One region of the Micromonospora sp. NPDC005305 genome, then DNA from elsewhere that is predicted to be linked to it. Evidence: riboswitches for the same ligand, from Rfam matches in the RefSeq annotation. Region 1 holds a riboswitch; the other holds the start of a gene.
What was found. Region 1 has a riboswitch for thiamine pyrophosphate ahead of ABZS80_RS26995 (ECF transporter S component). Riboswitches for the same ligand answer to the same signal wherever they lie in the genome.
Positions count from the first base shown of each region.

Region 1 (14,877 bases):
TCTACGGCAAGCGGTTCCTCGGCGACTACCCCCGCTACACGGCGGCCAGCGCCATCGCCGAGACCGCCGAGCGGCTCACCCCGATCGAGCGGGAGCCCTCGCTGCGGCTGTTCCAGCTCACCCTCGGCGCGCTGCGCTCGCTGGCCACCGGCGAGCACGCCACCACCCTGGTGCTCGATGCCTACCTGCTGCGCGGCATGGCCTTCGCCGGCTGGGCGCCGGCGCTGACCGCCTGCGCGGTGTGCGGCACCCCGGGGCGGCACCGGGCGTTCTCCGTGCCGGCCGGTGGCGCGGTCTGCCCGGACTGCCGGCCCCCCGGCGCCGCCCACCCCGCCCCGGCGACCATCGCGCTGATGTCCGCCCTGACCACCGGCGACTGGGTGTACGCCGACGCCACCGAGACCGGCGTGCGCCGCGAGTGCAGCGGCCTGGTCGCGGCGCACCTCCAGTGGCACCTGGAACGCGCGCTACGCTCGCTGCCGCTGGTCGACCGGGGTGCCCCGGCGTCCGGCGCGGTCCCGCCGCCCGGCGGCGCGGGGCCGGGTGTGGTCCCGCCGCGCACCGGCGCCGGGCCCGCCGCCGCTGGTGTGAACAGGGAGATTACCGAGTGATCCGATCGATGAGGGCCGGCCGGCGCGAGCCGGTGCCACCGACTCCGCACCCCTCCGGCGCCCGCCCGCCGGCCCTGCCGGCCGAGGCGCTGCCGAAGCACGTCGCCGTGGTGATGGACGGCAACGGCCGCTGGGCCAAGGAGCGCGGGCTGCCCCGGACCAAGGGTCACGAGCAGGGCGAGCACAGCCTGTTCGACACCATCGAGGGCGCCATCGAGCTGGGCATCCCCTACCTGTCGGCGTACGCCTTCTCCACGGAGAACTGGCGCCGCTCGCCCGACGAGGTCCGCTTCCTCATGGGCTTCAACCGGGACGTCATCCGGCGGCGCCGGGACCAGCTCGTCGACCTGGGCGTGCGGGTGGTCTGGTCCGGTCGGGCCGGGCGGCTCTGGAAGAGCGTCATCTCCGAGCTGCAGACCGCGGAGGAGATGTCCCGGGGCAACTCGACGCTGACCCTCCAGTTCTGCGTCAACTACGGCGGTCAGGCGGAGATCGCCGACGCCGCCGCCGCGATCGCCCGTGACGCGGCCGCCGGCCGGCTCGACCCGGGCAAGGTCACCGAGAAGACCATCGGGAAATACCTCTACCACCCGGAGGTCCCCGAGGTGGACCTCTTCCTCCGCCCCTCCGGGGAGCAGCGCACCTCCAACTTCCTGCTCTGGCAGAGCGCCTACGCCGAGCTGGTCTTCCTCGACACCCTCTGGCCGGACTTCGACCGCCGGCACCTCTGGTACGCCTGCGAGCTCTACGCGCAGCGGGACCGCCGCTTCGGCGGCGCGCTGCCCAACCCGGTGGCCCCCGGGGCCTGAGGTCGCGCTTACCGACGCCGCCCGGTGGGTATCAATCCGACAGCAGGCAGATTGCGGAGGTGAACCCACATGATTCAGAAGCGGATTGCCCAGTGGGCGGTCATGGCGGTCGCCGTGCCGCTGGCGGCGGCCGGCGCGCGCCGGCTCAGCCACACCCTGGAGGCCCGCCGCGGCCCGACCGGGGTGAGCCGACTGCTCACCAAGGGCGCCGACATGCTGCGGCCCCAGAAGGCCAAGCGCCGTCGGTTCTGGTGACGTCCACGGCCCGCCGCGACGCCGCGGCGGGTCGTGTCGCGGGCGCTCCGCATCCGGCTTTCCGGCCGGGAGCGGGGCGCCCGCGCGTACGATCGGCGCAGGGCGCGCCGCCGGGACGCGCCGGCCACGGGGGTGGAGGATGCGCGATCTCCGGTACGAGATGACGGCCGCCCTGGCCGGTGCCGACCTGGCCGAACCGGCGCAGCGGGAACGGATCGCCGACCTCTGCGCGGGGGTGGCCGAACGCTGGTGCGCCGACCTCGGCCACACGCCGGCCGTGCGGGCCGGCGAGATCGGCGAGCTGGCCCAGGGTGAGCCGGCTGCCGGCTGGGCGCCCACGGCGCCCGAGGCCGCCGAACGGGCCTGGTGAGGCTCACCCCTCCACTTCGGAGCGGTCACCCGCCCAGAGCGTGTGGAACGACCCCTCCCGGTCCACCCGGTGGTAGGTGTGCGCGCCGAAGTTGTCCCGCAGCCCCTGGATGAGCGCGGCCGGCAGCCGCTCGGCGCGCAACGCGTCGAAGTACGCGAGCGACGACGAGAAGGCCGGGGTGGGCACGCCCGCCCGGGCCGCGTCGGCCACGACCCGCCGCCAGGCCGGGACCCCGGCGCCGACCCGGTCGGCGAACCAGGGGGCGACCAGCAGGGTGGGCAGGTCCCGCTCCGTGTCGTACGCCTCCCGGATCCGGTCCAGGAAACGGGCCCGGATGATGCAGCCGCCCCGCCAGATGGTGGCGGTGCCGCCCAGGTCGATGTCCCAGTCGTACTCCCGGCTGCCGGCACGGATGTGGTCGAAGCCCTGCGCGTACGCGACGATCTTGCTGGCCAGCAGCGCCCGCCGGACGTCCTCGACGAAGGTGTCCCGGTCGTCCACCTGCCACTTCTCGCCCGCCTCGGGGAACGTGCGGCGGGCGGCGGCCCGCTGGTCGGCGTGCCCGGAGAGCGACCGGGCGAAGGTGGCCTCGGCGATGCCGGTGATCGGGATGCCGAGGTCCAGCGCGCTCTGCACCGTCCACCGGCCGGTGCCCTTCTGCTCGGCCTGGTCGAGCACCACGTCCACGAACGGCCGGCCGGTCGCCGCGTCGGTGTGCCCGAGCACCTCGGCGGTGATCTCGATGAGGAAGGACTCCAGCTCGCCGCCGTTCCACTCCCGGAAGATCTCCGCGATCTCCGCCGGGCTCGCCGACAGGCCGGCCCGCAGCAGGTCGTACGCCTCGGCGATGAGCTGCATGTCCGCGTACTCGATGCCGTTGTGGACCATCTTCACGAAGTGGCCGGCGCCGTCCGGCCCGATGTGCCGGCAGCACGGGACGCCGTCGACCTCGGCGGCGATCCGCTCGAAGATCGGGCCGAGCTTCCGGTAGGACTCGGCCGAGCCGCCCGGCATGATGCTCGGCCCGCGCAGCGCGCCCTCCTCGCCGCCGGAGACGCCGGTGCCAACGAAGTGCAGCCCGTGCCCGCGCAGCGCCTCCTCCCGGCGGCGGGTGTCGGCGAAGTGCGCGTTGCCGCAGTCGACGACGATGTCCCCCTCCTCCAGCAACGGGACCAGTTCGTCGATCACCGCGTCGGTGGGGGCGCCGGCCTTCACCATGACGATCACGGCGCGGGGGCGTTCCAGCGCGCCCACGAAGTCCGCGAGGGACTCCGTCGGCACGAACGTGCCCTCGTCGCCGTGCTCGGCCACCAGGCTGCGGGTGCGCTCCGGCGAGCGGTTGTGCACCGCCACGGTGAAGCCGTTGCGGGCCAGGTTCCGGGCCAGGTTGCGGCCCATCACCGCCAGACCGGTGACCCCGACCTGCGCCGTCGCCTGCTGTGCCATGCGTACCGCCACCCCTCGTCTTCGGTGCCCGTGCTGCGACCGTATCGCGGTCGGTGCGGGGGCGGGCCGGGACATCGACGGTGGGTGAAGACGCGGTGGCGGTCGGTCCTCGCCGGTCCGTGTCCGTAATTCGGGTGCGGGGCGGCGCGGTGGTGGGTTAGCGTGCGGGCATGCGTAACTGACGCCCACCTCTCGAAGGCCCGGTCCACCGTGCGTACCGCCGTGGATCGTGCGCCCCGGGCGTCCGCATCCTCCGCGCCACCGTCGGTGGTGGCGTCGCGTGCCTCGTCGGACCGCCCGGGTGTTCCCCGCTCGCCGTGCCCACGGGTGCCCGACAGTCAGGAGGCAGCGTATGCCCGCCAAGCGCAGTCCGAAGAAGCTCCAGAAGCCCACGCCGTCCCCGGTGGACCTCACCCCGCCGGATCTCGACGCGCTCACCGTGGCGCCCGTCGCGCCGGTGACCCTGCCCGGCCGTGCCGACACGTCGCCGCCGCCGAAGGCCGGCCCGCCGGCCGGTCGCGAGGCCCGGCTCGGGGGGCGCAGCCAGCGCGCCGGTCAGACCCGGTTCTACGCCTTCCGGCGCAGCTGAGGCCGTGTCGGGTGCAGTTGTCGCCGCCGCGGCGACGACAACTGCACCCGAGGTCGCGGGCGGTCCCCCCGCGCCCGCGTTCGCCCCTCAGGCGGCGGCGGTCGCCGGGGTGGCCGTCCCGGCCGGCGCCTCGACACTGCGCCGTCGCGCCACGCCGAGAGCCAGGCCCACGAAGCCGGCCACCATGAGCGCGCTCACCGCCAGCTTGACCGGGACGCCCGTGCCGACCAGGTCCAGCACCTGCCCGGCGGTGAGCAGCAGCGGCACCCAGAGGGCCACGAGGCGGGCCCGCCAGGCGCCGAAGGCCAGCACGAGGAGGCCGACCAGCCAGCCGAGCAGCCACACCGCGAACGAGGCCATCACGAACGGATCCCCGTCGATCGCGGTCGTCACCGGGCGGGCGGCGTCGGCGTCCACGCCACCGCCGGCCAGGGCCCCGAAGAACGCGTTGTACTGCCACAGGTGGACGGTGGCGAAGTAGAGCCCGAGCAGCGCCGTGGCACCGCCGATGACGGCGGCCCACGGCTTGCGCCGGTGCAGTGTGGCGGCCAACCCGAGCGTCGCCGGCAGCAGCAGCAGATGGGCCAGCGCGAACAGCACGGTCTCCACCCGCCACGCGCCCAGGTTCCCGGCGGCCACCGCCACGTTCCCGGCGGTGTCGGCCACGTCGTCCGGGAACATCACCCAGTAGAAGGCGTTCGCGACGCCGTACACCACGCCGCCGCCGAGCAGGGCGCCCGCGGTCAACCGCCGACCGGTCCGCCCGCCAGTGCTGTTGTCCATCAGTGTCTCCTCTCGAAGTCGTGGGAGGGACGCTAGGAGCCACACCCGGGCCGGGTCGTCCGCGCGGAAGTTGATCCCCGGGTGGAGTGTCGGCGGCCGTCACTACACCCCTGGGTGGACGCGGAGAGCCGCCCGCCGTGGCTACCCTTCCGGCATGTCTGCCCTCGACGTCCGGGCCCGGTGGCGCGGTGTGGCCACCTCGCTCGCCGGGGCCGCGCTGTTCGCGTTCGGCCTGGCCGAGCTGTACGTCCCGCTGGCCGGCTACGTCGAGGGAGAGGGGCCGGACCTCGCCGCGCTCTCCACCGGCTGGCTCGTCGTCCTCACCGTGCTGCTGGTCGGCTACGGCCTCGCGGTGGCCGGCTGCACGTCGTACCCCCGGACGGCCGCCGTGGTCGCCGGGGCCTGTTTCACCGCGCAGAGCTTCACGCCGGTCCTGCCGGAGTGGCCGGTCGTGCCGCTGCTGGCGCTGGTGGCGGCCACCTTCGCCTGTGTCGCGATGGGTGGCCGGGCCGCTGTCCCGGTCGCCGCGGCCGGCTATCTCCTCCCGCTCGGCATCGAGAACGCCATGGCCGGCGACTCCGACTGGGTCTTCATCCTGTTCGTGGGGCTCGCCGTGCTCGGCCCCGGATACGCCGTGCGGATGCGGCGGGCGCAGGCGGCCCGGCTGGTGGCGCTGGCCGCCGAGCGGGAGGCCGCCGCCCGGACGGACGAACGGCTGCGGGTGGCCCGCGAACTGCACGACATCGTGTCGCACGGGGTCTCGGTGATGGTGCTGCAGGCCGCCGCGGCGCAGGCGGTGCTCGACTCGGACGCGGGTCAGGCCCGCGCGTCCCTCGACGCGGTGCAGGAGGTCGGGCGCGAGGTGGTCACCGAGCTGCGCCGGCTGCTGGTGATCCTCCGCGGCGCGGAGGCGGCCCCGGACGGACTGCCGTCGTTGCGGCGGATCGACGCGCTGACCGCCGGGGTGCCCCTGGCCGGCGGGCGGGTCGACGTGACCGTCACGGGTGACCTCGACGCGATCCCGGCCGCCGCGGACGTCAGCGGTTACCGGATCCTCCAGGAGGCGCTGACCAACGCCGCCCGGCACGCGCCGGGCGCGACCGTCGGCGTCTCGATCGAGGTGGCCGGCGACGCCCTCCGGCTGCACGTGACGGACGACGGTGCCGGCCCGGTCCGGCGGCACGCCGGCACCGGCCACGGCCTGACCGGCATCCGGGAGCGGGTGGAGCTGTTCGGCGGCACCGTGAGCGCCGGTCCCCGCCCGCGGGGCGGCTTCGAGGTACGCGTCACGCTGCCCTTCGACGCCGAGGCGTCAGCCGGCGCGCTGGCCACGGCAGGGACCACCGGATGACCCGGGTCCTCATCGCCGACGACGAGGCGCTGGTGCGGGGCGGGCTCCGCATGATCCTCACCGCCCAGCCGGACCTCCAGGTGGTCGCCGACGCGGCCGACGGCGAGGAGGCCGTGCAGTTGGCGACCCGCTTCGCGCCCGACGTGGTCCTGATGGACATCCACATGGCGCCGGTGGACGGGATCGCCGCCACCGAGCGGATCCTGGCGGCGCGGAGCGACATCCGGATCATCATGCTGACCACCTTCGACCTCGACGAGTACGTCTACCGGGCGCTGCGCGCCGGCGCCTCCGGGTTCATGCTCAAGACCACTCCGCCCCGGGAACTGGCCGAGGCGGTGCGGACCGCGGCCCGGGGCGACGCCCTGCTCTCCCCGTCGATCACCCGCCGTCTGATCGACCACTACACCGCGACCGCGTCGGTGGTCGCCCACCCGAGCCTCGCCGACCTGACCGCGCGCGAGACCGAGGTGCTGCGGATGATGGCCCTCGGCCTGTCCAACCGGGAGATCGCCGATCGGCTCTTCGTCGGCGAGGCGACCGTGAAGACGCACGTGAACCGCATCTTCGCCAAGCTCGGGGTACGGGACCGGGTGCAGGCGGTGGTGCTGGCGTACCGGAGCGGGGTGGCCCACCCGCGCCGGTAGCGGGGCTCAGCCGATCAGCGGGCGGAAGGTGCCCAGCAGGACGCTGACCGTCACTGCCGCCGCGCCAAGCGCCCCGGCGGCGACGACCAGCAGCGTGTCGGCCCGGGTGAAGCGCTGCCGCCGGGCGACCGTACGCGGGGTGCCGGCGTCGAAGCCCCGGGCATCCATGGCGACGGCCAGCCGGGTGCCCCGCCGGATCGCCCCGACCAGCAGCGCGAACGCCGTCGACCCGAACAGCCGCAGCTTGGCCACCGGGTTGCGGCCGGCGTCCACGCCCCGGGCCCGGCGCGCCATGCTGATCATCCGCCACTCCTCCTCCAGCAGCGGCACCAGCCGGAACGCGGCCAGCGCCCCGATGGCGAACCGGGCGGGCGCCTTCGCGTTCTGGATCAGCGCGTCGGCCAGGTCGGTCGCGTCGGTGGTGGCGAACACGATGATCCCCGGCAGCGCCACCGCGAGCATGCGCAGCACCAGGCCCAGCGCGGTGACCAGCACTCCCTGGGTGACCAGCAGTGGGCCGGCCGTGAGCAGCACCGGGCCGGACCGGTCGGCGGCGAAGAGCACCAGGGTGACCAGGATGCCGCCGGCGCCGGCCAGCAGCGGCCAGGCCCGCCGGGCCAGCACCCGGTAGCGGATGCCGAACAGCGGCAGCACGGCCAACTCGACCGCGATGGCGATCGCCGGGGCGACCGGGTCCAGGGTGGCGATCAGGACGACCGAGAAGAGCAACGCGGCGGCCAGCTTCGCCACCGGGTTGCGCCGGGCCAGCGGCGCGCCCGCCGCCGCGACGGGTTCGACGCCGATCACGGCCGGCCTCCGGGCGTCCGGCGCTCCAGGGTGATGGTCCGGTCTGGCCGGGTCCGGGGTGCGGCGGCCTTCATCGGCGCTCCAGGGTGATGGTCCGGTCTGCGAGCGCGGCCACGAAGTCGGGATCGTGGGTGACCGCGACGACGCCGTGGCCGGCGTCGCGCAGCTCGGCGAAGAGGTCGATGAGCTCCCGCCAGGTCCGCCGGTCCTGGCCGAAGGTGGGCTCGTCGCAGATCAGCAGGCGGGGCGCGGTGGCCAGGGCGGTCGCCACGCTTAGCCGCCGGGCCTCGCCGCCGGAGAGGGTGTACGGGTTGGCCCCGGCCAGCCGGTCCAGGCGCAGCCGCGCCAGCAGGGCGTCCACCGTCGCCGTCACGGCGGGCTCGGGCTGGCCGGTGCGGCGGGGTCCGAGGGCCAGCTCGTCCCGGACGGTGCCGGTGACGAACTGGTGCTCCGGGTCCTGGAAGACCGAGCCGATCCGCCGGGCCAGGGCGGGCGCCCGCCAGCGGTGCGGGGGAGTGCCCGCGTCCCGGCCGGCCAGGGCCGGGGTGGCCGCGACCGTACCGGTGCCGGAGCGGAGCAGCCCGCCGAGCAGCAGGGCCAGGGTGGACTTGCCGGCGCCGTTGGGGCCGAGGACGGCGAGCGCTTCGCCGGCGCGTACCCGAAGGTCGGTGGGGGCCAGCCGGGGCGGCAGGCCGAGCCGGTCGGCGGTGAGCAACACCTCGCCGGGCGGCGTGCTGGCGTGCCAGGGCGGCACGGTGTGGCCGGGCACCCAGACCCCGGCGTCGGCCAGCGCGTCGCCGTGCGCGGCGAAGACCGCGTCGGGGCGCCCGTCGGCCCGCACGCCGCCGCCGGGCTCCAGCACGACCACCCGGTCGACCAGCGGCAGCGCCTCGGCGACCCGGTGCTCGACCAGGATCAGGGTGGTGTCGGCGTCGACGGCGTCCGCGACGGCCTGCCGGACGAGAATGGCGCCGGCCGGGTCGAGATTGGCGGTGGGCTCGTCGAGCAGCAGCAGTCCCGGCCGCAGGGCGAGCGCCCCGGCCAGGGCGAGCCGCTGCTGTTCGCCGCCGGACAGCGCGGCCGTGGGCCGGTCCCGGTGGTAGGGAAAGCCGACCCGGCGCAGCGCCTCGTCCACCCGGGGCCAGATCTCGTCGGCGGGCACCCCCCGGTTCTCCAACCCGAACGCCACGTCGTCGCCGCAGCGGGCCATCACCAGTTGGCTCTCCGGGTCCTGGAAGACGACGCCGACGCGTTCCCGGGCCTTGCGCGGGTCGAGTCCGTCGATCTCGACGGTGCCCTCCTGCTCGCCGGAGTCCTCCGGCAGCAACCCGGCCAGCGCCGCCAGCAGCGTGCTCTTACCGGCCCCGGAAGCCCCGAGCAGCAACACCCGCTCGCCAACCTCGACGCGCAGGTCCACCCCGCGCACGGCCCAGCCCTTCCGCCCGGCGTGCCGCCACCCGAACCCCCGCAGGCTCACGGCTCCCACCGCGCCACCTCCCTCCGGCCCCTCCGGCCCCAGCTTGGTTGATCAAGGAGTTCGCGTCTGGAAAACCGTCTCGGCCGAGGCAAACTCCTTGATCAACGCGGTCGGCGGGGGCGGTCAGACGGCGGCGCGTTCGCGGCCGGCGGGGAAGCGGTCGAGGACACCCGTGTTGGCCAGGGCCCGGGTGAGGGCGACGCTGCCCAGTCCGGCCACCACCAGCGAGCTGGCGGCGGTCAGCAGGATGTAGGGCAGGCGGAAGCTGCCCCACGTGGTGCCCGGGTACCAGACGAAGACGTCGTAGATCGCCGCCGCGAGACCGGCCAGCGTCGCGGCGAGCAGCGCCACGGGCAGCCGGTAGCTGCGGTACGCGAAGAGCGCGAAAGCCAGCTCGGCGGCGGCCGCCTCCAGCGGGCCCTGCACGACGATCGTCCAGCCCCAGCTCGTGCCCAGCGCCACAGAGACCAGCGCGGCCAGGGTGAGGGTGAAGAGCGCCGCGGCCGGCTTCCGGACGACGAGGGCGCCCAGCACGGCCGGCACCAGCCAGACGCCGTACAGGACCGCGCGACCGGGCAGCGGGACGGCGTCCGCCGGCCCGTTCCAGAGCAGGCCCCAGGCCCAGAAGATGATGCCGAACGCCACCGCGAGCACGGAGGCCACGACGATGTCGATGGTGCGCCACCGGTTGGTGCTGTCCATGGTTGCTCCCAGTTCTGTGAGGCGAACCAGGAGAAGACGCACGCCGCGCCCGGTGGTCACCGGACGGCGGCGCGGCTGGAGGTCGACCGAACTCCCTGCGCTGGCATTACCCAGATCAGGTTCGAGGGTCTGCGGGCACCGGCCCGCACTCTCAGCGCTGTGCGCTCCCCTGTCGGATGTGAAGTTGTCTCGTCGCAGACGCTAGCACCGACCCCGCCGCACAGCCCAGCAGGGCGATCGCCCGTTAGGGTGGCGATCATGCGGGTCGAGGCGCGAGGACTGACGTTCGAGGTACGCACCGGCGGTCCCGAGGGCGGTGAGCCCGTCCTGCTGCTGCACGGCTTCCCGCAGCACGCCGGCGAGTGGGACGAGGTGACCCCCGCGCTGCACGCCGCCGGGCTGCGCACGTACGCGCTCGACCAGCGCGGCTACTCGCCCGGCGCCCGGCCGGCGGAGGTCGGGGCGTACCGGATCCCGGAGCTGGTGGCCGACGCGGCCGCCGTGCTCGACGCGCTGGGGGTGACCGCCGCCCACCTGGTCGGCCACGACTGGGGCGCGATCGTGGCGTGGGGTCTGGCGGCGGCGCACCCGGAGCGGGTGCGCACGCTGACCGCGGTGTCGGTGCCGCACCCGGCGGCCATGGGGCACGCGCTCGCCACCGACCCGCGGCAGAAGGCCCGCTCCTCCTACATCGCCCTGTTCCGCAAGCCGGGCAAGGCGGAGAAGGTGCTGCTGGCGTTCCGCGCGGCGGCCCTGCGCCGGATGCTCGGCGGGGTGGGCGACGCCGACCGGGTGGCCCGCTACGCCGACCCGATGCGCGAGCCCGGCGCGCTGACCGCGGCGTTGAACTGGTACCGGGCCATGACCGGGGCGGACATGAAGGCCGTCGGGCCGGTGGCCGCGCCGACCACGTTCGTCTGGAGCGACGGGGACGTGGCGATCGGGCGCACCGCCGCCGACGCGTGCGCCGCCCACGTCACCGGCGACTACCGCTTCGTGGTGCTGCCCGGCGTCACCCACTGGATCCCGGACGAGGCGCCCGGCCCGCTGGCCGCGGCGGTCCTCGCCCGCGTCGGCCGATGACCCCGAGCCCCGCCCGGGCCCGGCCGCACACCCGTGCGTCGCTCGCCGCCCAGCTCCGCGACCTCGGCGTACGCACCGGCGGGACCGTGCTGGTGCACGCCTCCCTGCGCCCGCTGGGCTTCCTCTGCGGCGGCCCGGAGGCGGTGCTGCTCGCCCTGCGCGACGTGCTCGGCCCGGCCGGCACGGTGGTGGTGCCCACCCACACGCCGGAGAACAGCGACCCGGCGGAGTGGAGCAACCCGCCGGTGCCGGCGGACTGGTGGCCGGTGATCCGCGACGGGATGCCGGGCTTCGACCCGGCGGTGACCCCGAGCCGCTTCATGGGCGCGCTGGCCGAACTGGTCCGCACCTGGCCGGGGGCGCTGCGCAGCGACCACCCGCACGTCTCGTTCGCCGCGCTCGGGCCGGCCGCCGCGCGGATCGTCGCCGAGCACGAGCGGGCCGACATGCTGGGCGAGGGCTCCCCGCTGGCCCGCCTCTACGACCTCGACGCCGACGTGCTGCTGCTCGGCGTGGACCACGGCAGCAACACCTCCCTGCACCTGGCGGAATACCGGCAGCCGGCGCCGCCCCGGCAGCGCTGCGGCGCGGCCGTGCTGACCGCCGACGGCGGCCGGGAGTGGGTGTGGTGGGACGACGTACGCCTGGACGAGGAGTGTTTCGCCCGACTCGGCGCCGACCTGGAGACCACGGGCGCGGTGCGGCTCGGGCCGGTCGGTGACGGGACGGGCCGGTTGATGAGGCAGCGGGCGGCGGTCGACTTCGCGGTGGAGTGGCTGGCCCGACCCCGAGGGACGGAGGAAGCATGACGGTGGCTGCTGAGGCGTACCTGGCGGTGGTGACCGAGACGATCGGCCGGGTCGCCGCCGACCAGCGGGAGAACGTGGCCCGGGCGGCGGATCTGATCGCCGCGTCGCTGCGCGCCGACGGGGTGGTGCACGCGTTCGGCACCGGCCACTCGGAGGCCCTCGCCATGGAGATCGCCGGCCGGGCCGGCGGGCTGGTCCCCACCAACCGGATCGCCCTGCGTGACCTGGTGCTGCACGGCGGCGAGCCGGCCGACGTGCTGGGCCCGAAGCTGGAACGCGAGCCCGCCGTGGCGCACCGCCTCTACGAGCTGGCCCCGGTCCGGCCGCAGGACGTGTTCGTGCTCGCCTCGAACTCCGGCGTGAACGGCGCGATGGTCGAGTTCGCCGCCATCGTGAAGGAGCGCGGGCACGGGCTGGTGGCGATCACCTCGGTCCAGCACTCGGCCCGGATGACCTCCCGCCACCCGTCCGGGCGCAAGCTCGCCGACTTCGCCGACGTGGTGCTGGACAACGGCGCCCCGTACGGCGACGCCACCCTGCCGCTGCCCGGCGGCGGCGCGGTCGGCGCGGTCTCCTCGATCACCGCCGCGCTGCTGGCCCAGCAGATCGTCGCCGAGGTGGTCGCCCGGCTGCTCGCGGCGGGGGTGCGGCCCCCGGTCTACCTGTCCGCCAACATCACCGGCGGCGACGAGCACAACGCCGAGCTGGAAGCCCGGTACGCGGGCCGTATCCGCCGTGGGTCCTGAACCGGTTTCACGCTCGGCGGGACGGGGCACAGGCTGTGCTGCCGGTGGAGACCCTCCACCGGCAGTACCGTCTTCCCTGGAGGTAGCGGGTGTCCAAGGAAACCGAGAAGCAGCGCTGGCAGCGCAACTTCGCCGACCTGCTCCAGGAGCTGCGGGTGGCGCAGACCGGGGTGCAGATCCTGTTCGCCTTCCTGCTGACCCTGCCGTTCAGCAACGGTTTCACCCGAACCTCCGAGTTCCAGCGGGACGTCTACATCGTGGCGCTGCTGGCCGCCGCCGCGGCCACCGCGATGATCATTTCGCCGGTCGCCTTCCACCGGGCGCTGTTCCGCCAGGGCCGCAAGCCGGAGCTGGTCCGCTTCGCGCACCGGATGGCCAGCGGCGGCCTCGGCTTCATGCTGATCTCGATGGTCAGCGCGGTCCTGCTGATCACCGACTTCGTGCTGGACCGCCCGATCGCGTTCCTGCTCAGCGCGGGCACCGGGCTCTGGTTCCTGACGTTCTGGGTGATCCTGCCGTTCGCCCGGCGCAGCTGGGGTGACGAGGACATCGACGACGAGGACGACGACCCGCGGTCGCTGGCCGGCGACTGACCGCCCGGACCTGCCAAATCGGACGTGCGCGCGACGCTACCCCTGGGTAACACCCGGGGGTAGCGTCGTTCTCGTCGCACGTCGACGCAGCCGGACCGAGGTCTCCAGGAGGCAGCCGTGACCACGACACAGAACAGCCGACCCGACCCCGCCGGACACGGCGGCCCGACCGGGCGGGTGGCGCCCATCGACGACCCTCCGCAGCCGCCGGCCGGCTCGGCGGCGGCCGCGGCGGGCGGGGCCGGGCCGCTGCCCACCGAGGCCGGTCAGGTCTCCGAGAAGGAGGCCCGGCAGGTCGCCGAGGCGGCCCGGGAGTCGGCGTGGGACCGGCCCAGCTTCGGCAAGGAACTGTTCCTCGGCCGCTTCCAGCTCGACCTGATCAACCCCTGGCCCCGCACCGATCCGGCGGAGGCGGCGCGGGCCGAGGAGTTCCTGGCCGCGTTCGGGGCGTACCTGGACTCCGAGGTGGACGGCGCGGCCATCGAGCGGGACGCGCGCATCCCCGACGAGGTGTTCCAGGGGCTGGCCCGGCTCGGCGCCTTCGGCATGAAGATCGACCGCAAGCACGGCGGCCTCGGGCTGAGCAACCTGCATTACTGCCGGGCGTTGATGCGGGCCGGCTCGGTGAACCCGTCGATCGGCGCGCTGCTCTCCGCGCACCAGTCGATCGGTGTGCCGCAGCCGCTGAAGATGTTCGGCACCCCCGAGCAGAAGGAGCGCTTCCTGCCCCGGCTGGCCGGCGGCGAGGTGTCCGCCTTCCTGCTCACCGAGCCGGACGTCGGCTCGGACCCGGCCCGCCTGGCCACCACGGCCGAGCCGACCGAGGACGGCGCCGGCTACCGGCTCAACGGGGTGAAGCTGTGGGCCACCAACGGCACGGTCGCCACCCTGCTGGTGGTCATGGCCCGGGTGCCGGCGGGGGAGGGACGGCGCGGCGGCATCACCGCCTTCGTGGTGGAGGGTGACAGCGAGGGCATCACCGTCGAGCGGCGCAACGAGTTCATCGGGCTGCGCGGCCTGGAGAACAGCCTCACCCGGTTCCACGACGTCTTCGTGCCGAAGGAGAACGTGATCGGCGGCGAGGGCAAGGGCCTGAAGATCGCGCTGACGACGTTGAACACCGGCCGGCTCTCGCTGCCGGCCATGTGCGTGGGGGCCGGCAAGTGGGCGTTGAACGTGGCCCGGGAGTGGGCCGCCGACCGGGTCCAGTGGGGCCGGCCGGTCGGCGAGCACGAGGCGGTCGCCAAGAAGCTCGCCTTCATCGCCGCCACCACGTACGGCATGGAGTCCATGCTCGACCTCTGCTGCCTGCTCGCCGACGACGACCGCAACGACATCCGCATCGAGGCCGCGCTCGTGAAGCTGTACGCCAGCGAGATGGCCTGGAAGATCGCCGACGAGCTGATCCAGATCCGCGGCGGGCGCGGCTACGAGACGGCCGACTCGCTGGCCGCCCGGGGCGAGCGGCCGGCCGCGGTCGAGCAGCTCCTGCGTGACCTGCGGATCAACCGGATCTTCGAGGGCTCCACCGAGATCATGCACCTGCTGATCGCCCGCGAGGCGGTCGACGCGCACCTCTCGGTGGCCGGCGACATCATCGACCCGGACGCGGGGCTCGGCCGCAAGGCGAAGGCCGGCGCGCGGGCCGGCGTCTTCTACGCCAAGTGGCTGCCCACCCTGGCCGTCGGCAAGGGCCAGACGCCCGGGGCGTACCACGAGTTCGGCCCGCTCGCCGGGCACCTGCGGCACGTCGAGCGGGCCTCCCGCAAGCTGGCCCGGTCCACCTTCTACGCGATGTC
Region 1 is NZ_JBEXGL010000021.1:79,254-94,130, forward strand. It holds gene recO (DNA repair protein RecO) at 1-611, shown strand, start outside; gene ABZS80_RS26945 (isoprenyl transferase) at 620-1,420, shown strand; gene ABZS80_RS26950 (hypothetical protein) at 1,490-1,675, shown strand; gene ABZS80_RS26955 (thioredoxin reductase) at 1,815-2,045, shown strand; gene gndA (NADP-dependent phosphogluconate dehydrogenase) at 2,049-3,491, opposite strand; gene ABZS80_RS26965 (hypothetical protein) at 3,844-4,080, shown strand; gene ABZS80_RS26970 (hypothetical protein) at 4,168-4,863, opposite strand; gene ABZS80_RS26975 (sensor histidine kinase) at 5,018-6,214, shown strand; gene ABZS80_RS26980 (response regulator transcription factor) at 6,211-6,861, shown strand; gene ABZS80_RS26985 (energy-coupling factor transporter transmembrane component T) at 6,868-7,668, opposite strand; gene ABZS80_RS26990 (ABC transporter ATP-binding protein) at 7,739-9,154, opposite strand; gene ABZS80_RS26995 (ECF transporter S component) at 9,269-9,847, opposite strand; TPP riboswitch at 9,922-10,028, opposite strand; gene ABZS80_RS27000 (alpha/beta hydrolase) at 10,106-10,930, shown strand; gene ABZS80_RS27005 (AAC(3) family N-acetyltransferase) at 10,927-11,739, shown strand; gene ABZS80_RS27010 (SIS domain-containing protein) at 11,736-12,485, shown strand; gene ABZS80_RS27015 (DUF6328 family protein) at 12,575-13,078, shown strand; gene ABZS80_RS27020 (acyl-CoA dehydrogenase family protein) at 13,328-14,877, shown strand, end outside.

Region 2 (14,877 bases), on a different contig from region 1:
TGGAGGCCCTGGACCTGGTCCTCGGCGCGGGCACCGTGACCGGACTGACCGTGGCCGGCCGCACCGACGCCGGGGTGCACGCCACCGGGCAGGTCTGCCACCTCGACCTGCCGGCCGAGGTGTGGCGGCAGCAAGACGGGAGGCTGCTGCGCCGGCTGGCCCGGCTGCTCCCGCCCGACGTGCGGGTGCGGGCAATGACCGAGGTGCCGGCCGACTTCGACGCGCGCTTCTCGGCCACCTTCCGCCGCTACGAGTACCGGGTGACCGACGCGCCGTGGGGCGCCGAGCCGCTGCGCCGCACCGACACCCTGGCCTGGCCCAAGCCGCTGGACCTGGCGGCGCTGAACGCCGCCGCGGCCGGCCTCGTGGGGGAGCACGACTTCGCCGCGTACTGCCGGCGCAAGGAGAACGCCACCACGCTGCGCGAGGTGACCCGGCTGGACTGGCGGCGCGAGCCGGACGGCATCCTGGTCGCCACGGTGCAGGCCGACGCGTTCTGCCAGAACATGGTGCGCAGCCTGGTCGGCGCCATGCTGGTGGCCGGTGACGGCCGCCGGCCGGTGGAGTGGCCCGCCGGCCTGCTGGACCGCCGGGAACGCGCCAGCGAGGTGACCGTGGCGCCCGCGCACGGGCTGGCCCTGGTCGAGGTCGGCTACCCGGCCGACCCCGCCGAGTACGCCCGCCGCGCCGACCTCACCCGCCGCCTCCGGGTGCCGGTCACCGAGGGCTGAGCCCAGGGAAACGGCCCGCCGCCCCCGGAAACGGGACAACGGGCCGTGGTGACCGTGCTCAGTTGCGGGTGCCGTCCTGGCCGGCGGTGCCCTCGCTCGGGCCGTCCGTGGGCTGGCTGGCCGTCCCGCCGCTGGCCCGCCGCTCCAGCACGCTCCGGTTCAGGTAGACCTCGATCATGTCGTACAGGATGTCCCGGGCCTTCGTGTCGCCGGAGCCGATCCGTTCCCCGTCGGCCCGGGTGACGACGCAGTAGGCGAGGTAGTGCCCGCGGATCTGCCAGCCGACCCGGGCGGCGGCGGTCGCCACCGCCTCGGTGTCCTCGCTCGCCGCCATGCCGCGGAACCGGCCCTGCCGTTCGTCGAGCATCGGCCGGATGCGGTCGCGCGCCCGCTGGGCGCTGGCCACGTCGGTCAGGTTGAACAGGCCGGCGGTGAGCAGGTGGTCGCCGTCGGGGGAGCGGAGGGTGCCCCGGACCACCTGGTTGCAGCCGAGCCGGACCAGCAGGTCGGCGATCTCGCCGGTGGCCGCGACCGCGCAGCTGCCGCTGGAGTGCGTCTTCAACACCCGGTACGCCGGCTGCCCGTCGGCCACCACCAGTTGCTGGCCGGGGAAGACCTCCTTGGCGGTGAGCGCCGCCTGGTCGGTGTCCCGGGAGTCCAGGTCGGTCCCGTCGGCCGCCGCGGACTGCTCCACCACCGGCTGGCTGCTCTGCTGGCTGGCCGGTGGCGTGGCGGTCCGGTCCTCCAGGAGGGCGGCGACGCCCAGCCCCGTGAGGGCGAGCAGCATCAGCACGGCGGCGCCGCCGATCAGCACCTGCCAGGCCCGGCCGCCGCGCCGGCGATCGGCCCGGCGGGGCCGGGTCAGGTCCTCCAGCGGATCGGTGGTCCGGACGACGGGGTCGGCCGCGGTCGACGTCGCCGGCTGCGGCGCCGCGGCCGGTGTGGGCTCCGGTGCGGCGGCCGGCGTCGGCTGCGGCACCGGTGGCGCGGGTGCCGGCACGGCCGGCGTGGGCTGCGGCACGGGAGCGGGCTCTCGCGGCGGGGCGGGCCGGCTGGGCGCCGGAGCCGGTGCCGGTGGGGCCGGGGCCCGGGCGGCGTCGACGGCCGGTCGGGTGGGCCGGACCGGTGGCGGCAGCGACGGGGTGGGGAAGCGGGACGGCGAGGGACCCGCCGGCGGAGCCGCCGCGTCCCCGGGCACGGACGGGTCCGACCCGGGCCGTGGGTACTCCAGGAAGGCGTCCTCATCGGACTCGTACCGATACACCATGTTGGCTACAGTAGGGGCCATTGTCCCTTTCGTGGGTAATATCGGCAAAATCTGGCGGAGTGGCGTCCCGCCCTGCCCGCCGCACCGTCGCGGGTGCCGGTCCCGGGCGGTGCGACAATGCCCGACGTGACCGGCGACCACTACTTCACCGCTGAACCCGCGACCCCCGCCCGGCCGCGCGAGGTCGAGTTCTCCGTCGCCGGGCGCGACTACACCCTCGCCTCGGCCGCCGGCGTCTTCTCCGCCGCCCGGCTGGACCCCGGCACCGCGGTGCTGCTCCGCAAGGCCGACCTGCCGGCGCGCGACGCCACCGGCCCGTTCCTCGACATCGGCTGCGGCTTCGGGCCGATCACCTGCGTGCTGGCCAGCAGCGCGCCGGCCGCCACGGTCTGGGCGGTCGACGTCAACCAGCGGGCCCGCGACCTCACCGCCGCCAACGCCGCCAGCATCGGCGCCGCCGACCGGGTCCGGGTGGCCGCGCCGGACGACGTACCCGCCGACCTCGCCTTCGCCGAGATCTGGTCCAACCCGCCCATCCACATCGGCAAGGCGGAGCTGCACGAACTGCTGCGGCGCTGGCTGCCCCGGCTCGCCCCGGCCGGGGTGGCCTGGCTGGTCGTCGCCCGGCACCTCGGCGGCGACTCGCTGCACCGCTGGCTGGTCGAGCAGGGCTGGCAGGTCGAGCGGCACGCCAGCCAGAAGGGCTACCGGGTGCTCCGGGTCACCCGGTAATCCGGTGTCGCTCGCGCCCGCCCCTCGGGCAGGATGCCCGCGTGGGATACGTGGACGTGGCAGGAGTCGGGCACATCCTCCCCGACGGCCGGGAACTCTTCGCCGAGGTGTCGTTCCGGGTCGGTGAGGGCGCCAAGGTGGCGCTCGTCGGCCCCAACGGCGCCGGCAAGACCACCCTGCTGCGCATGGTCGCCGGCGACCTGCCGGTGAAGACCGGCGTCGTCGCCCGCGCCGGCGGGCTCGGCGTGATGCGCCAGTTCATCGGCATGATCGGTGACGAGTCGACCCTCGCCGACCTGGCGCTGTCGCTCGCCCCGCCCGCGCTGCGCGACGCCGGCCGGCGCCTCGCCGACACCGAGGCGGCCATGCGGGCGGCCGAGGTCCGCGGCAAGTACAGCAGCGCCGCCGGCAAGGCCCAGCTCGCGTACGCGGACGCGCTGGCCGCCTGGGGCGAGACCGGCGGGTACGACGCCGAGGTGCTCTTCGACACCGTCGCCACCATCGTCCTCGACCTGCCGTGGGACGCCGCCCGGGAGCGCCCGGTGCGGACCCTCTCCGGTGGCCAGCAGAAGCGGTTCGCGCTGGAACTGCTGCTCCGCGGCCCGGACGAGGTGCTCCTCCTCGACGAGCCGGACAACTTCCTCGACGTGCCCGGCAAGCGCTGGCTGGAGGCCCGGCTGCGCGAGTCCGGCAAATCCGTGCTCTACGTCTCGCACGACCGGGAACTGCTCGCCCAGACCGCCGACCGGGTGGTCGCCGTGGAGGGCGGCAGCGCCTGGGTGCACCCGGGCGGCTTCGCGAGCTGGCACGAGGCCCGGGTGGCCCGGCACGCCCGACTCGACGAGCTGCGCCGCCGCTGGGACGAGGAACACCAGAAGCTGCGCGAGCTGATGCTCATGTACAAGCAGAAGGCCGCGTACAACGACGGGATGGCCTCCCGCTACCAGGCCGCGCAGACCCGGCTGCGCAAGTTCGAGGAGGCCGGGCCGCCGCCCGTACCCCCGAAGGAGCAGGACATCCGGATGCGCCTCACCGGCGGGCGGACCGGGAAGCGCGCGGTCATCGCCGAGCAGCTCGAACTGGACGGCCTCACCTACCCCTTCGACCTGGAACTCTGGTACGGCGACCGGGTCGCCGTGCTCGGCGCGAACGGGACCGGGAAGTCACACTTCCTGCGCCTGCTCGCCCGCGGCGGCACCGACCCCGACCCCGCCAACATCCCGGTCGACGGGGCGAAGCTGGCGCCCGTCGCGCACGGCGGGGTCGTACGCCTCGGCGCGCGGGTCCGGCCCGGCCACTTCTCGCAGACCCACGACCGGCCCGAGCTCATCGAGAAGACGCTTGTCGACATCCTGTGGCGGGGCGACGAGCACCGGGCCGGCATGGACCGGCACGCCGCCATGGCGGCGCTGTCCCGGTACGAGCTGGCCGGGCAGGGCGACCAGCGGTTCGGCACCCTCTCCGGCGGCCAGCAGGCGCGCTTCCTGGTGCTGCTGCTGGAGCTGTCCGGGGCCACCCTGCTGCTGCTCGACGAGCCGACCGACAACCTCGACCTGGCCTCCGCCGAAGCCCTCGAAGCGGGGCTGGACGCGTTCGCCGGGACGGTCGTCGCGGTCACCCACGACCGGTGGTTCACCCGCTCCTTCGACCGGTTCGTGCTGTTCCGCGGCGACGGCGAGGTGGTGGAGACCCCGGAGCCGGTCTGGGACGTCGGGTGAGGCCGAGCCCGGCGGCATAGGGTGGATCTCGTGACTGAGATGACCTACCGCCGGCTCGGCGACTCCGGACTCGTGGTGTCCGTCGTCGGCATCGGCTGCAACAACTTCGGCCGCAAGCTCGACCTCGACGGCACCCGTGCGGTCGTGGACGCCGCGCTCGACGCCGGGATCAACTTCTTCGACACCGCCGACATCTACGGTGAGCCGCAGGGCAGCTCCGAGGAACTGCTCGGGCAGGCGCTCAAGGGCCGCCGGGACGACGTGGTGGTCGCCACCAAGTTCGGCATGGACATGCACGGTCTGAACGGGCCGGACCACGGCGCCCGGGGCGCCCGCCGGTACATCGCCCGGGCGGTCGAGGCGTCCCTGCGCCGCCTCGACACCGACCACATCGACCTCTACCAGATGCACGAGCCCGACCCGGGCACCCCGATCGACGAGACCCTCGCCGCGCTGGACGACCTGGTCACCGCCGGCAAGGTGCGCTACCTCGGCAACTCGAACTTCGCCGGCTGGCAGATCGCCGACGCCGACTGGACCGCCTCCTCCCAGGGCCGAACGCGCTTCATCTCCGCGCAGAACCACTACTCGCTGGTGGAACGGTCCGTCGAGGCCGAGGTAATCCCGGCGTGCGAGCGGTTCGGCCTCGGCATGCTGCCGTTCTTCCCGCTGGCCAACGGCCTGCTCACCGGCAAGTACAAGCGGGACGAGGCCCCGCCCGCCGGCAGCCGGCTCTCCGGCGGCGGCCGGTACGCCGAGCGTTTCGCCGCCGCCGACTGGGACACCATCGAGGCCATCGAGGCGTACGCGATCGAGCGCGGAATCAGCATGCTCCAGGTGGCCATCGGCGGGCTCGCCGCCCGGCCCGCGGTGACCTCGGTGATCGCCGGCGCCACCACGCCCGAGCAGGTACGCGCCAACGCCGAGGCGGGCACCTGGCAGCCCACCGACGAGGACCTGGACACCCTCGACGCCATCCTCTGACCGCTCCCGTCCGCTGCCCCGGCACGCCTGCCCGGCCGCCGGGGCAGCGCGCTGTCCAGCCCCGGCGCGCCCTTGGGCGGGGGGCGCGCGAGCGCGCAGCGTGAGTGGAACGCTATGGAGGTCACCGGGCGGGTTTGACCTACATGGCGTTCCACTGACGGACGGGGTCAGCGGGTGGTGCGCTCCTGGAGGGCCTGGCGGACCAGGGCGATGGTGGCGCGGGGGTGGCGGAGGACGTCGTCGGCGGTGAAGCGGAGGACCAGCCAGCCGGCGGCGCGGAGGGCGTTCAGGCGGGCCACGTCCTGGCGGAAGTGGGCCCGTTCCCGGTGGTGGTCGCCGTCGTACTCGACGGCGACGCGGAGCGCGGGCCAGGCCAGGTCGACCCGGGCCACGAAACGCCCGGTGGCGTCGCGTACGTCGTGCTGGGCAGTCAGCGGGCCGAGGCCGGCGTCGAGGAGGAGCAGCCGGAGGCGCGTCTCCATCGGGGACTCGCTCAGCGGCTCCGCCAGCGCCAGCACCTCCCGCAGCAGCGTCGCGCCGGGCCAGCCGGGGCGCGCCGCCGCGTAGGCGCACAAGGCGGGCAGCTTGACGACCCGGCGGTGCAGCAACGCCTCGACGGCGACCAGCGCGTCGACGCGCGGACCCTGCCGCCCGAGGTCGAAGGCGGTGCGCAGCGCCGTGGTGACCGGCAGCCCGGCGAAGCGGGTCCGGTCGGTGCCCGGCAGCACGGAACGGACCTGGCGGACGCGGGGATGCGGCCGCATCCGGGCGGCCCGGGGCAGCAGCACCGTGACCGGCGCGTCCCGGGCGAGCAGGTCGGCGCCCCAGAGGAAGGCCGCACTTGATCCCGCGATCGCCGCGCCCGGCGGCAGTCGCAGCGCCACGGCGTCGCACCACAGGCGATGGTCGTCCGGCCGGTGGCCGTCGCGGTGCACGTACACATCGGGCAGGAGGCGGCGCCAGGCCGGACCCTGGAGCATCGCCCAGGTCAGGAGTCCTTCGGCGACCGCGGCGCTGCCCCGGAACGGCAGGAAGGACAGCCGGCGGGGGACGTGGGCGGACGAGGGCATCCGGACAGCATGACGTGATCGGGAGATCACCCGCTGTCCCCGTGCTCCACCTCGGACGGTCGGTGGGAAATTCCCCACCCGCCCCTTGGCGGATCCGCGCGCACGTCGTACGGTAGGCCCGCAAGTGACCCACGGGAGCCTGGTGCCACCGGGCTGAGAGGGGGGCTGGAAGCCCCCGACCGTCGAACCTGATCCGGGTAATGCCGGCGCAGGGAGGAGAGTTGCCGTGCCGTCCCTGGGACGACTGCATCTGATCACCGACACCCGGCCGGGGCGGGACCCCCTCGCCGTGCTGCGCGCCGCCCTGCCGGTGGCCCGCGACGAGCTGGTCATTCAGGTTCGAGTCGAGGACGACGCCACCGACCGGGAGGCGTACGAGCTGGCCAGCCGGGTGGTGGGGCTGTGCCGGCCGTACGGGGCGACGTGCCTGGTCAACGACCGGCTGCACGTGGCGCTGGCGGTGGGCGCCGCCGGTGGCCACGTCGGCGCGGAGGACCTGCCGGTGGCGGCCGCCCGGCGGGTGCTCGGCGAAGGCGCCGTGCTCGGCGCGACCGCGCGGGAGCCGGGCGGCGCCACGGCGGCGGTCGCCGCCGGGGCCAGCTACCTGGGCGTGGGCCCGTGCCACGCCACCACCACCAAGTCCGGCCTGCCCGATCCGATCGGCCCGGCCGGGCTGCGCGCGGTGGCCGGCGCCGTGGACGTGCCGGTGATCGCGATCGGCGGGGTGACCGCCGCGTCGGTGCCGGCGCTGCGGGTCGCGGGCGCGTACGGGGTGGCGGTCGTCGGCGCGCTGTCGGCCAGCCCCGATCCCGGCCGCACGACCGCCGAGCTGATTGCGGCCCTGACGTGCTGACCCGACCGGACGTCGCCATCGTGGGGGCGGGACCGGTCGGGCTGGCGATCGCGTGGCGGTGCGCGTCCCGCGGGCTGCGCGTGACCGTCCACGATCCCGCTCCCGGCTCCGGGGCCTCGCACGTCGCCGCCGGGATGCTCTCCCCGGTCGCCGAGGCGTACTTCGGCGAGCACGAGCTGACCGCCCTGCTGGCCGAGTCCGCCGCCCGCTGGCCCCGCTTCGCCGCCGACCTGGCCGAGGCGTCCGGCGCCGACGTCGGGTACCGGGCCGACGGCACCCTGGTGGTCGGGCTCACCGCCGACGACCTGGCCGAGGCGCGGCGGCTCTGGTCGTACCAGCAGGGGTTGGGACTGCCGATCACGCCGCTGCGCCCCTCGGAGCTGCGCGACCGCGAGCCGGCGCTGGCCCCGCGGGTGCGCGGCGGCGCGGTCGCCCCCGGCGACCACCAGGTCGACCCGCGCCGGCTGGTCCCCGCGCTGCGCGCGGCGGCCGGGCGGGCCGGCGCGGTGCTGCGCCCGGCCCGGGTCGGCGCGCTGTCCGACGTGGACGCCGGGGTGACCGTGGTCGCGGCCGGCTGCGGCGCGGCCGCGCTGACCGGGCTGCCGGTCCGGCCGGTCAAGGGCCAGGTGCTCCGGCTCCGCGCACCCGGTCGCGGCGCGCCGGACTTCCGGCACGTGATCCGGGGGTACGCCGACGGCGAGTCGGTCTATCTGGTGCCCCGGGACAGCGGCGAGGTCGTGGTCGGGGCGACCGTCGAGGAGCGCGCCGACACCGAGGTGACCGCCGGGGCGGTGCTCCGGCTGCTCCGCGCCGCCGTCGACCTGGTGCCGGAGCTGGCCGAGTACGACCTGGTGGAGGCGACCGCCGGACTGCGCCCCGGCACGCCGGACAACGCGCCGATCATCGGGCCGCTGCCGGGCCGGCCCGGCGTGGTCGTCGCCACCGGGCACCACCGGCACGGCATCGTGCTCACCCCGGTCACCGCCGACCTGGTCACCGAGCTGATCGTCACGGGCGAGCCGGATCCGCTGCTCGCCCCCTTCACCCCGGACCGGTTCGGGAAGGAGCCCAGGTGGAACTGATCGTCAACGGCGCGGGACGGGACCTGCCCGGCGGCTCGACCGTCGCCGACGTGGTCCGCGCGGTCACCGTCCAGGAGCGCGGCCTCGCGGTCGCGGTGAACGGCGAGGTGGTGCCGCGCGGCGGCTGGCCGGCGACCGTGCTGCGCGACGGCGACCGGGTCGAGGTGCTCAGCGCCGCCCAGGGCGGGTGAGCCGGATGTCCTTCGAGATCGGCGGGGTCGGCTTCGGCTCCCGGCTCATCCTCGGCACCGGCGGCGCGGCCAACCTGCACGTGCTCGAGCAGGCCATCCGCGCCTCCGGCACCGAACTGGTCACCCTGGCGCTGCGCCGGGTGGACACCGCACGGGCCGCCGCCGGCGGCCTGCTCGACCTGCTGGACCGGTGCGGGGTACGGCTGCTGCCGAACACGGCCGGCTGCTACACGGCGTCCGAGGCCGTGAAGGTGGCGCAGCTGGCCCGGGAGGCGTTCGACACCGACTGGGTGAAGCTGGAGGTGATCGGCGACGAGCGCACGCTGCTGCCCGACGGGGTGGAGCTGCTGCGCGCCGCCGAGGAGCTGGTGGCCGACGGGTTCACGGTGTTGCCGTACACCTCGGACGACCCGATCCTGGCCCGGCGGCTGGCCGACGTGGGCTGCGCGGCCGTGATGCCGGCCGGCGCGCCGATCGGCTCCGGGCTGGGGGTGAGCAACCCCCACCACATCCGGCTGATCCGGCAGGGTGTGGACGTGCCGGTGATCCTCGACGCGGGGATCGGCACCGCCTCCGACGCCGCGCTCGCCATGGAGCTGGGCTGCGACGCCGTGCTGCTGGCCAGCGCGGTCACCCGGGCCGCCGACCCGGTCGCGATGGCCACCGCCATGCGGCACGCCGTCGAGGCGGGGCGGCTGGCGTACGGGGCGGGCCGGATCGCCCGCCGCTTCCACGCGCTCGCCTCCACTCCGGACGAGGGAAGGCCCGACCTGTGACGGGCGCTGCTGTAGATCTTGGTGGGAAACGGCCCCTCGGGGGGCCGGACTCTTCCAAGATCTCGGGTGACGCCGTGCCGTCCGGCGTCGTGCTGCTCACCGAACGGTGGCAGGCGCGGCGACCGCTGACCGGAGTCGTCGAGGCGGCCGTGGCCGGGGGAGTGCGCTGGGTCGTGCTTCGCGAGAAGGACCTGTCCCGGGCCGAGCGCGCCGCCCTGGCCGCCGAGCTGCGCGCCATTCTCGGCGAGGCCGGCGGCACCCTGGTCGTGGCCGGACCCGACCCGCTCGGCGGCGACGCCGTCCACCTGCCGGCCGCCGGCCCGTACCCGCCGCCGGCCGCCGGACTGGTCGGGCGCTCCTGCCACGACGCCACCGAGCTGGCCCGACTCACCACGGAGGACTACGCGACCCTGTCGCCGGTCTTCCCGACGAGAACCAAGCCCGGCTACGGCCCACCCCTGCACCCGGCCGGGCTCCGCGAGCTGATCGCGATCAGCACCGTGCCGATCCTCGCCCTGGGCGGCATCGAAACCGCGGACCAGGTCCGGGAGTGCGTCGCGGCCGGCGCCGCCGGGGTGGCCGTCCTCGGCGCCCTGATGCGCGCCGACGACCCCACCGAGATCGCCGCCACGCTCACGGCGGCCCACGAATTCGCTGGTCGGGCCGGTCACGGGGCGGCCCGACCAGCCCCCACCGCAACAAAGGAAGTCAGATGACCCCGAGGACCACACTCACGATCGCCGGATCAGACTCCGGGGGCGGCGCCGGCATCCAGGCCGACCTCAAGGTCTTCGCGGCCCTCGGCGCCTACGGCACCAGCGTGATCACCGCGGTCACCGCGCAGAACACCCGGGGCGTGGACGCCGTGCTGCCCCTGCCCCCACAGACCGTGCGCGACCAGCTCGACAGCGTGCTCGACGACTTCGACGTACGCGCCGTGAAGACCGGCATGCTCGGCACGCCCGCGGTCGCCGACGCGGTGGCCGAGGCGGCGAAGGCCGGCCGCCTTCCCCACCTGGTCGTCGACCCGGTGCTGGTCGCCACCAGCGGGCACCGGCTCGGCGTCGTGTCGGCCGTCGAGCGGCTGCTCCCGTACGCCGAGGTGGCGACGCCGAACTGCGCGGAGGCCGCCGCACTCACCGGACGCCCGGTGACCACGGTCGAGGAGATGGTCGCGGCGGCCGAGGCGCTCGCGGCCGCCGGCCCGGCGCACGTGGTGGTGACCGGCGGCGACGTCGACGCGGCCGGCGACTCGGTCGACGTGCTGGCCGGCGGCGGCTCGACCACGCTGCTGCGCGCGCCCCGGGTGCCGACCCGGCACCACCACGGCACCGGCTGCTCGTTCTCGGCGGCGATCGCCGTCCGGCTGGCGGCGGGCGATCCGGTGCCGGTCGCGGTGGCCACCGCCAAGGAGTACGTGACCCGCGCGCTGACCGGCGCGCGGCACTGGGAGCTGGGCGCGGGACGCGGCCCGCTGGACCACTTCGGCTGGTCCGCATGAGCGACAGGGAGGCTGTCATGCACGCACGTCGCAAGGTCTGGGTCGAGGGGTCACGCCCGGACATCCGGGTGCCGTTCGCCGAGGTGGCGCTGACCGGGGACAACGCGCCGGTCCGGCTCTACGACACCTCCGGCCCCGGATCCGAGCCGGAAGTGGGGCTGCCGCCGCTGCGCGGACCGTGGATCGCCGCCCGCGGGGACGTCGCCCCGGTGCGCGGCGCCGGCACCCCGCTGGCCGGCGTGGACGGTCGCCGGCCCACGCAGCTCGCGTACGCCCGGGCCGGGATCGTCACGCCGGAGATGGAGTTCGTGGCGATCCGGGAGGGCGTCGCGCCGGAGTTCGTCCGGGACGAGATCGCAGCCGGGCGGGCCGTGCTGCCGCTCAACGTCAACCATCCGGAGTGCGAACCGGCGATCATCGGCAAGGCGTTCCTGGTCAAAGTCAACGCCAACATCGGCACCTCGGCCGTGACCTCCTCGGTCGCCGAGGAGGTGGAGAAGCTCACCTGGGCCACCCGGTGGGGCGCGGACACCGTGATGGACCTGTCCACCGGGAAGCGGATCCACGAGACCCGCGAGGCGATCGTGCGGAACTCGCCGGTGCCCATCGGCACCGTCCCGATCTACCAGGCGCTGGAGAAGGTCGGCGGCGACCCGGTGAAGCTGAGCTGGGAGGTGTTCCGCGAGACGGTGGTCGAGCAGGCCGAGCAGGGCGTCGACTACATGACCGTGCACGCCGGGGTGCTGCTCCCGTACGTGCCGCTGGCGGTGGACCGGGTGACCGGGATCGTCTCCCGCGGCGGCTCCATCATGGCCGCCTGGTGCCTGGCGCACCACGAGGAGAACTTCCTCTACACCCACTTCGACGAGCTGTGCGCGCTGCTCGCGCGCTACGACGTGACGTTCTCCCTCGGCGACGGGCTGCGGCCCGGCTCGATCGCGGACGCCAACGACGAGGCGCAGTTCGCCGAGCTGCGCACCCTGGGCGAGCTGACGAAGGTCGCCTGGGCGTACGACGTGCAGGTGATGATCGAGGGCCCCGGCCACGTGCCCATGCACAAGATCAAGGAGAACGTGGACCTCCAGCAGGAGTGGTGCCACGAGGCCCCGTTCTACACGCTCGGCCCGCTGACCACCGACATCGCCCCCGCGTACGACCACATCACCTCGGCCATCGGCGCCGCGATGATCGGCATGTTCGGCACCGCCATGCTCTGCTACGTCACCCCGAAGGAACACCTCGGGCTGCCCGACCGGGACGACGTGAAGGCGGGCGTGATCGCGTACAAGATCGCGGCGCACGCGGCCGACCTGGCCAAGGGGCACCCCGGGGCGCAGGCGTGGGACGACGCGCTCTCCAAGGCCCGGTTCGAGTTCCGCTGGGAGGACCAGTTCAACCTCGCGCTGGACCCGGAGACTGCCCGGTCGTACCACGACGCCACGCTCCCGGCGGAGCCGGCGAAGACCGCGCACTTCTGCTCGATGTGCGGGCCGAAGTTCTGCTCCATGAAGATCACGCAGGAGCTGAAGGACTACGCGGCGCGCGGCATGAAGGACAAGTCCGAGGAGTTCGTGGCCGGCGGCTCGCGGGTCTACCTGCCGCTCGCCTGAGCGCCGCCGGGGCCGGGCCGCTGGTCGGCCCGGCCCGCGGGCTCAGTCGCGGTGGTGCCGGCCGGTACGCAGGGAGCGAGCGTCGTCCGCGTTGTCGTCGGAGGCGAGGCCGGCGACCCAGTCGACGTACTCCTCGTCCTGCGCGGCGAGCGGCTCGCCGTCACGGTCGACCTCGCCCGGCTCGCCGCCCTTGCCCCGGTTGCGCCGGAACAGGCTGCGCCGGGCCTTCGACTTCCCGCCGGCCGCCTCGGGGCTCGCTTCGGGCCCGGACACGTCGGCGTGCCGGCCGCCGGGCGCGCTGCCGGCCGCCTGCGGGGGCGGAGCGTCCCAGGCTGGAAGGACAGGGCCGGCGGCCTCGGCGCCATCGGCGCCCTCGGCGGTTCCGCCGGTGGTCTGCGGGACGGGACCGCTGGTCTCCGGAGCCCGGCCGACGGAAGCCGTCGTCTCGGGGCCCTGGTCGGTGGTGTCGGTGTTCTCCGGGACCGGGCCGGTGGGGGCGGCGGTGTCCGGGGTCCGGCCGGTGGGCGGCGGGGCGGCCGGGCCGGCGGGGCGGGCGTTGGCGAGGGCCTCCCAGCCGGTGCTCCGGCCCAGGTCGGGCAGGGCGCGGTGCCGGGGGCGCGGCGCCGGCTCGGGCCGGGCCGGTCCGGCGGCCGCGGTGCCCTCGGGGCCGGCATCCCGCCCTGCGGCCGCGGTGCCCTCGGGGCCGGCATCCGGCCCTGCGGCCGGGCCGTCCGCTGCGGCCGGCTCGCTGCCGCCGCGCGGCGTGACCGGCCAGTTCGCGGCGGGGGCGATCGGCCAGGCCGGCCGGACGTTGCCCGGGGTCACGTCCTCGAAGATCGGGATCCGCGGCCGGGGTGACGCCGAGGGCTCGGGCAGGTCGACCGGGGCCGGCTCCGGGTCGAAGAAGAAGTTCCGCCGCTCGCCGGCCGCCGGCGTGCTGCCGCTGCTCGCGTCCGCCTCGGCCGACGCCGGCGCTTCCGGCAGGTCCGTGGCCCGGGTTTCCGGCTCGTTCGTGGCTCGGGTCTGCGGCACGTTCGCAGCTCGGGTTTGCGGCTGGTCCGTGGCTCGGGTCTCCGGCAGGTTCGTGGCTCGGGTATCCGGCTCGTTCGTGGCCCGGGTTTGCGGCTCGTTCGTGGCCCGCGCCTCGCCGGCCGGCTCGGCACCGGTCGACGGGGTGCGCGCGGTGGCCGCCTTCGACGTGGCCGAGATGCTTCCGGTCGGCTCGGAGGCGATGTCCGGCGTGTTCGCGCCCGGCTGGACGGTGGTGTCGTCCCGCCTGCTTCGGGCCCGCACGGACGTGCCGTCGGGTCCGGTGGCGGCGGGCTCGGCCGTGGTGTCCGCTGTGGTCGCGGTCGGCTCGGTGGTGCGGTCCGATGTGGCGGTGGCCGGCTCGGGTGCCTGATCCGGGACGGCCCGGGTCGTCCGCGGTTTGCGGGTGCGCTTCGCGCGGCCGGCCGGAGCCGGTGCGGCCGCGGTGGACTCGCCGGCCTCGGCCGCTGCCTCGGCGCCGGGAACGCCCGCCTGCGTGGGCTCGTCCGCCAAGCGAGCCGACGACGGGGCGTCGTCCGTCGGTCGGGGCGAGGGCGTCGAGGCGGCCCGGGCCCGCCGGGATCGCGTCGCCCGCGTCGGAGCCGCCTCGGTCGCCGGCTCCGGGGAGCCGGGGCCGGCCACCTCGCGTTCCGCCGCAGCCGCCGGGGCCGCCGCTTCCGGCCGGTCCGGCGCCGGGCGCGGCGCGACGGGCGGAGCCGGCGCCCGACCGGTGGCCCTCGTGGCCTCGGCGTGCGGTGCCGCCGGCTCGGTCGTCGGCGTGGGCCGCGTGACCGCGTCCGGCGAGACGGACGGTGCCTTGGTCCGGCCGGTCGCCCTCGGGACCTCCGCGTGCGCTGTCGCCGGGGCGGACGTGACCGGCTCCGGGTCGGCCGGCGGGGTCGGGCGGCCGGCGGCGAGCACGTCGATGGCCGAGGTCCGCCGGCCCGGGGGAGGCGACCCGGGCAGCTGACCGAGGCTGGTGTCCTCGGACGGCCGGCCCGGACGCGGGAAGTCCGAACCCTGCTCAGGGGAGAAGGCCGCCGCCGGCGCGTCGAACCGCTGGCCGTCCGGAGTCACCTCGTGGGCCACGCCCGGCGCCACGTCGGCCGTCGCGGGCGGGCCGTCCGGGTCCAGTTCCGGGGCCAGGTGCCGCCCACTGGTCCCGTCCGTCGTGCCGGGCCGCGCCGTGGTCCGGTCCGTCCTGCCGGGCCGCGCCGTGGTCCCGTCGATCGGGCCGGGCCGCGCCGTGGAGCCCGGCTCGGGGGCCGGCCGGTCCGCATCGTGCGCGTCCGGGGTCGGATCGGTCGTCCCACCCGCGGCGGCGGAGAAGGGT
Region 2 is NZ_JBEXGL010000033.1:9,915-24,791, reverse strand. It holds gene truA (tRNA pseudouridine(38-40) synthase TruA) at 1-731, shown strand, start outside; gene ABZS80_RS31095 (hypothetical protein) at 790-1,998, opposite strand; gene ABZS80_RS31090 (methyltransferase) at 2,125-2,730, shown strand; gene ABZS80_RS31085 (ATP-binding cassette domain-containing protein) at 2,772-4,448, shown strand; gene ABZS80_RS31080 (aldo/keto reductase) at 4,470-5,432, shown strand; gene ABZS80_RS31075 (DUF559 domain-containing protein) at 5,600-6,502, opposite strand; TPP riboswitch at 6,625-6,734, shown strand; gene ABZS80_RS31070 (thiamine phosphate synthase) at 6,729-7,355, shown strand; gene thiO (glycine oxidase ThiO) at 7,349-8,437, shown strand; gene thiS (sulfur carrier protein ThiS) at 8,428-8,628, shown strand; gene ABZS80_RS31055 (thiazole synthase) at 8,625-9,404, shown strand; gene ABZS80_RS31050 (thiamine phosphate synthase) at 9,464-10,120, shown strand; gene thiD (bifunctional hydroxymethylpyrimidine kinase/phosphomethylpyrimidine kinase) at 10,117-10,905, shown strand; gene thiC (phosphomethylpyrimidine synthase ThiC) at 10,923-12,515, shown strand; gene ABZS80_RS31035 (hypothetical protein) at 12,558-14,877, opposite strand, start outside.
Region 2: it holds a riboswitch for thiamine pyrophosphate, as region 1 does, so the genes downstream of both, ABZS80_RS31070 (thiamine phosphate synthase) here and ABZS80_RS26995 (ECF transporter S component) in region 1, are expected to answer to the same signal.